2 regions of the Alteromonas sp. S015 genome follow, and region 1 is predicted to be linked to the other one. Evidence: predicted binding sites of a transcription regulator. Region 1 holds the regulator's gene; the other holds the start of a gene.
The links. The regulator FNR, encoded in region 1, switches genes on or off when oxygen is low (the NO sensors DNR and NnrR bind a similar motif). The targets are predictions, from matches to a motif close to TTGATCTAGATCAA.
Positions count from the first base shown of each region.

Region 1 (3,422 bases):
GCCGACGTGATATTACTTGGCGATCAGTTGCTTTCTGTGCCAGAACTTATTCGAACTGCGCATCAAGTGAAGCAAAAAATAAGGCAAAATATTGGTTGGTCGGTAGGTTACAACGTCTTGATCTTACCTTTCGCCGTATCTGGACTACTTTCTCCATGGATGGCTGTTGTTGGTATGTCGTTAAGCAGTATTATTGTAGTTACAAACTCAACGCGACTTTTGAGCAAATAGCATGAGTATTATTTACGTATTGATTCCAATCGCCATCATTATCGTTGCCGTTGCTATCGTGATATTCTTTTGGGCGGTGAAAACCAATCAATTTGAAGACTTAGACCGTCAGGGTTACAGCATACTGTTTGACGATGATCTTCCGCCTGAAGAAAAAAAGCTCGCTGAGCAACGCAAGCAACTGCAAGACAGTAAAATAGATAAAAGCCAAGCGCCACATGGAAGGGATTAATTACTTCTCGGCCTTTCTAATTGGCTTAGCAGGCGGTGTGCACTGTGTAGGTATGTGCGGTGGAATAGTCGCGGCGCTCAGGATGGTATCGCCTAAAGGCGCTTCAGCACTGCCCTATACCCTTGCCTATAACATGGGGCGTATAGTGAGCTATACCATCGCTGGCGCAATGACCGGAGCACTTGGAAAAATAGCAGCAGACTATATCCCCCTTGCCAACTATGCCCTTTCTCTACTTAGCGGAGTTATGTTGCTTCTGTTAGCCTGCTATTTGGGCAAGTGGTGGACAGGCTTAGCGCTACTTGAAAATGCAGGTAAAGGACTCTTTTCCAAACTCCAGCCGTTATCTAAGCGCTTTTTGCCGTTCAAAACTCCTTTTAGTGCCATACCTTATGGGTTTATCTGGGGCTGGTTGCCTTGTGGACTCGTGTATTCAACACTGACTTGGTCACTGGCAGCGGGTAATGCGCTTGAAGGTGCTGCTACTATGTTTTTCTTCGGTTTAGGTACATTACCCACCTTGCTCGCTGCAAGCGCTGGCAGCCAATATATTATGCGTAGTTTTCAGCACCATCATTTTAGACAAATAATTGCAGTAATGATGGCAATATATGCCGCTTATGTTATTCATGAAGCAATCGTTTAAAAATGGGTGTATTATTGTCCGGTATTCTTTTAGAGAGCGTGCATTATGAGCAAAGGAAGCCAATTTTCTATTCACTGTCAAAACTGTAGTTTTAGTCACTTATGTTTACCGGTGGCGTTAAACAAGACAGAAATTGAGTCTCTTGACGATATAATCGAGCGTAAAAAGCCGCTTCACAAAGGTGATACGCTTATTCAAACTGGCGATAAGTTCCGTTCTCTATTCGCTGTGAGAACTGGCTCATTTAAATCTTTCGTAACTAATACTGAAGGTGAAGAACAGATTACAGGCTTCCATTTTCCTGGTGACATTATTGGTTTTGATGCCTTACGGGAAAACAGACATCAAAGTTATACCTCTGCCTTAGAAACCGCCATGGTCTGTGAACTGCCCTACGAAACCCTCGACGAAATGTCAGTACAATTTCCAAAGCTTCGCCACCAGATTATGAGCTTCATGAGCGCGGAAATAAAACAAGATCACGACATGATCATGCTTTTAAACAAGCGCACTGCCGAAGAGCGTCTATTGTACTTCATTTCACATTTGTCGCAGCGCTTTGAGGAGCGTGGTTTTTCGCACAGAGAATTCCACTTAACCATGACGCGTAACGAAATTGGAAACTATTTAGGATTGACGATAGAAACCATTAGTCGTCTGTTAAGTCGTTTTCAAAAAGACAACATCATAAAAGTGGACGGAAAACTAATCACTATTGTAGATTTCGATCTACTCAACACTAAATTAGCAGCGCTAAACGGTCCAAGCGTTGTCTGCGGATGATGTTTTTTTGTCTCGACAATGCGCGCGTAATGCGCGCTTTTTTATGCAATAACGTTTTGTAACATTCAGCTCCTTCTAACGTCTATCCCTTTCCGCCCCTCTATGTGTTTAATGAACATAAATATCAATGCTTAATAACTGGCTTGTAAAATTCTTGATCTAAAACAACTTACGTTTTTCACAATGTCGATTATAGTTATTATGAGCTATTTGTTAAAGAACATCGATTTGGACAGCCGCTACTAAGTTTCGTAGTTAAGGGGACGTTATGATTGAGTGTAAACGAATTCTGGCCGTGGTAGATGCCGAGCGCGATAACCAACCTGCACTTAGCCGAGCTTATGAACTCGCTTCAAAAACGGGCGCTTCAGTTATCGCTATGATGGTGGTTTATGATTTATCTTATGATATGGCGACGATGCTTAGCCCCGATGAACGCGAGTCAATGCGCGATGCGGTAACGAAAGAGCACGCTAAATGGTTAGCGACCCACTTAAGAGAACAAGGGTTCACAGAAACTGACATAGTTGTAGAGTGGAATAATCGTGCGTATGAGTCGATCATTTACTACACCCTAAACAACCAGATCGATATAGTGGTAAAGGCAACCAAAAAGCACGACGATCTTGCTTCTGTCATTTTCACGCCTACAGACTGGCATTTAATGCGTAAGTGCCCTCGCCCCGTGCTGCTCGTTAAAGAGCACGGCTGGCCAGAAGGCGGAGAGATTATTGCTGCGGTAAACGTAGGCAGCGAAGACGATGAACACGCCGCACTAAACGACAAACTTACCCTCATTGCTAATGACTACGCATCCTTACTAAAAGGTAACGTTAATTTGGTGAACAGCTACCCGTCAACGCCTCTAAACATTGCCATAGAAGTGCCTGAGTTCGACCCCGATACCTATCACGATGCGGTAAAAAATCACCATTTAAAGGAAATGCGAAGTCACGCGTTGAAGTATGGTATCCCTGAAAACAAATGTGTAGTAAGAGAAGGATTGCCAGAAAAGGTCATTCCTCAAGTGGCAAAAACACTAGATGCAGAGCTAGTCGTAATAGGCACCGTGGGGCGTGTAGGTATTTCAGCGGCCCTAATTGGTAACACTGCAGAACACGTGATTGACGAACTGAATTGCGATGTACTCGCCATTAAGCCTGATGGATTTGTGTCACCATTATCGGTGTAATCTTTACATCAGCCTTATGTAGCAGCGAACACGGTACGCCACCAACAAAATTAACTTCACAGGCATGGTCTCGAAAAGGCGCTTTAATGTATAATGGTGGCTTTATCACAAACTAAGCTAGTTAATTATGAGTTTAGGCACAAACAGTGCTGACGCGTCGCCATTAAATGCTGCGCAAAGTAAGCAAAAGTACAACTTCAACAAACTTCAGAAACGACTTCGCCGGAATGTGGGTAAAGCCATTGGCGATTTCGGTATGATTGAAAACAACGACAAAGTCATGGTGTGCTTATCTGGCGGTAAAGACAGCTACACCATGCTTGATATTCTATTGTTTT
Region 1 is NZ_JAZETO010000006.1:236,795-240,216, forward strand. Features, by position in the region: gene V7R42_RS13080 (heavy metal translocating P-type ATPase) at 1-231, shown strand, start outside; gene ccoS (cbb3-type cytochrome oxidase assembly protein CcoS) at 233-463, shown strand; gene V7R42_RS13090 (sulfite exporter TauE/SafE family protein) at 450-1,109, shown strand; gene fnr (fumarate/nitrate reduction transcriptional regulator Fnr) at 1,155-1,892, shown strand; gene uspE (universal stress protein UspE) at 2,161-3,084, shown strand; gene ttcA (tRNA 2-thiocytidine(32) synthetase TtcA) at 3,212-3,422, shown strand, end outside.

Region 2 (3,422 bases), on a different contig from region 1:
TGGCTGTTGTCGTACTATGCACGGCATGCGCGTCTAAAGCAGCTCATACTGATAATATCGAGCAATGGATGGATAAGCCTGCCTACATTCAAGCGCGAGCTATTGCTAATGGTGACACTACATCTGCTGAGCTTGTCAGAGGTTATCTTGCGCGAATTAAACAGCTAGATGAAAGGGTGAATAGTGTCTTAGCTTTAAACCCCAATGCGCTGGCCGAAGCGAAAGCCATCGATAAAAAAGTAGCAGGCGGCGCAGTGCTTGGCCCATTGGCGGGCATTCCTGTATTGTTAAAAGACAATATTGAAAGTGCAGAGATGCCTACAACCGCAGGCTCTATGGCGCTTATTACTAACGAAACCGGTCGAGACGCACCTATCGTAGAAAAACTGAAAGCGGCTGGTGCAATCATATTAGGCAAAACCAATTTGTCTGAATGGGCAAACTTTCGCTCTGAATCTTCTATCAGCGGTTGGAGTGCAGTAGGGGGCTTAACCCGTAATCCCCATATGCTATCAAGAAGTGCCTGTGGCTCATCTTCTGGTTCGGGCGCAGCGATGTCACTTAGATTAGCATCACTCGCCGTTGGCACTGAAACTAATGGCTCTATTATTTGTCCGGCATCCATCAATGGTGTCGTAGGCTTTAAGCCAACCGTTGGCTTACTTTCTAGGACACACATAGTGCCTATTTCTTTCAGTCAGGACACCGCGGGGCCAATGACCTCTAATGTTCAGGACGCATGGTTAATGACGGCAATTATGGCAGGCTCAGATGCTAGCGATAACACAACCCAAAATGCGGATTCTCATCGGCCAACTATGCCTACATCTTCGATGCTTGCTACAGATTTAAAAGGTAAGCGAATTGGTGTGGTCCGGTACCGCCAAGGCGATAATCCCCATGTACTGGCCGTATATGAAAAAGCGTTGAACCAGCTAAAAGCCTCTGGTGCAACGTTGGTGGACATTAGTGATTTTTCTCAGCCAGATTCATTTTGGGCCGACTCTTACAATGTGTTGCTAAGCGAATTTCGTTACAGCATCAACGAATATTTGTTGGGGTCACCGGCAGAGATCCCTGCAAGAAGCTTATCTGAGCTCATTGTATTCAATAAGAAAACAGAGCGAGAGCTTGCGTTATTTAACCAAGATATTTTTGAAAAGTCGTTAGCTTCGGTGTCTATTGATAGTGAAGAGTATCAAAGCGCACTTCATCTTATACAAGATACAGCGGGCAGAAATGGTATTGACGCATTGTTAGCAAAGCACAACGTCGATGTATTGGTCACACCTTCTAACAGCCCTTCGTTTTTAATCGACGGTGTGTATGGCGATCACTCCCCTGTTGGTTTTATCGGTATCGGGTATTTGGCCGCGATTGCAGGATATCCGCATCTAACAGTGCCCGCTGGACAAGTGAAAGACCTTCCGGTGGGAATTAGCTTCATTGGCGGTAAATGGCAAGACGAAGATGTGCTGAAAATAGGTAAAGTCTTTGAAGCTAAACATGGTTTTTTCATTAAGCCAGGTCTTTTACCGACCCGTTTTGACAACCCAGTGTTAAAAGGCATCGAAGAAGGTCTTGAAAATAGTCGTTAGTGGCAAATAGAGACACAACTATATTTTGCTCCAACCAAAACAAAAAAAGCCCTTGGTTAAACTCAAGGGCTTTAAACGTTATTCATTTCTCACAATGCGTGTTCCAGAACTTACATTTCTTGGTATCAGAACAAACGATGATGCATACCCACTAGGTTAGCCAGGCTTTTTAACCCACGCGCTGCACCAGCCATCAGCGTTAACCAGCTTATTAGGGAAAATGTTACAAGGGCGATATTGTTCGCCATCGGCTCCTTGCACGTACATGCAGTTTGCACACTTTGCACCTTCAACCGTTGAAGCCGGTGTGTAGTTTAATGCTTTTGCAGTTGGGTCGTCAGCGCTCAATTGTTCTTGAGCTTGTGCACGTAACGCTACACCACCTAATGTAAGACCGATAACTGTAGTGCCCGACAGTTTTAAAAAATCACGGCGATTTACAGATTTCATAACATTCTCCTTAAGAGATAGAAACGATAATGATTCTTTTTTATTCAGTACCTTAAACGCAAAAACCTGCCCAAAAGAGGCAGGTTTTGTGTAATGTTTAAATACTATCTCTTTTTGAAAAAAGATCGAACGAAATGTCGCATTTACGCTTGATCCAGATTAAATAAATTTCAGAAGTGATAACACTTAGCAATACGTTTAAGACCGATTTACTCATCTTAAGTTCACTTTTTAGTTAGGTCTTCATCAGGTTTAGCATAAGCAAATCGTGCAATGCGTGTCGTGCTATGATAGCTATCTAAACCGGAAATACAGGCAGTGTTCGCTTTTTCTATATCGGCGTATCCGTCTTCATCAATAATGCTTTCTGGCATATGAAGCTCTTGGATTTCTCCAATAACCATTTCGGTTTCGTTAAGCAATTTTAAATGTTGCGCCACCTTTAAGCCCATCTTAATTTCACTTTCTTTGACAAAAGGTGCACTAAAAGAACTAGTAAACTGCGGTGTTAAGCCCACTGCTTCAAATTCACTTTCATCGGGGGCATAGCGAGCTGATGTTTGGTGTGCCTTGTCGACCCAGTTAGTTGACACGTGATTTAGTGTATAAAAGCCCTGTTGTTTTATATTGCTTAACGTGTCTCGTGTAACGGTATGTGGGCGCATGATCATGCCTATAAGCGGCGGGTTCGCGCCCACATGAACAACCGAACTCACAACGGCTAAATTATTAGTATTACCGTTTGTAGTACCCACCACTGTCGCCGATTTAAACCCAGACAAACTGTTGATTAGGTTGGCGCGGTATCGCTGAGCAAGCTCATCAATATCGCTGCATGTAAACTGCTTAGTCATTTTCACGTTCTGCCTCTATCTGGATGTCGTCACCATTCTGATAAGCGGCAAGTTCTATGGGCTGGCAACACACTTGGCAGTCGAGTACCTGTACTTGACCAATATCGTTAATTTCATCTATTTCTACATCATTGGGAGCCATACAATAGGGACACGAAAAGTCCATGGAACGGGTTAAGCTCATATTTAATCGCCTTGTTAATCACTAAACGGTTTTATTACGTAATGCTTAGAAGAGTGGATTTTCTTTATAAGAGCATAGTGGTTTGTGTGAAAGTAGCGCGCCGACAGTAGCGGTGTCGTCCAGTTACCGTTGAATATGAAATTTAAACCGTTGGCTTCAATAGCGGCCGGTAAGGCAAATAAATTAAGGTGACGATGTGGCAAATAAAGTAGGAAAATGTCCGTGTTGTAACAGAGAGACGCGTCTTACTTATCACCACCTTATTCCCAAAAAAATGCATCGGCGCTCCTATTTCAAAAAGCACTTCAGCAAAGCCGAACTGCAGGGCGGTATTTA
Region 2 is NZ_JAZETO010000003.1:226,908-230,329, forward strand. Features, by position in the region: gene V7R42_RS07455 (amidase) at 1-1,598, shown strand, start outside; gene V7R42_RS07460 (high-potential iron-sulfur protein) at 1,755-2,048, opposite strand; gene V7R42_RS07465 (flavin reductase family protein) at 2,273-2,902, opposite strand; gene V7R42_RS07470 (CPXCG motif-containing cysteine-rich protein) at 2,895-3,086, opposite strand; gene V7R42_RS07475 (hypothetical protein) at 3,283-3,422, shown strand, end outside.
Region 2: a site for FNR is predicted at 2,198-2,211, ahead of V7R42_RS07460 (high-potential iron-sulfur protein). Genes of this name have one in related genera too.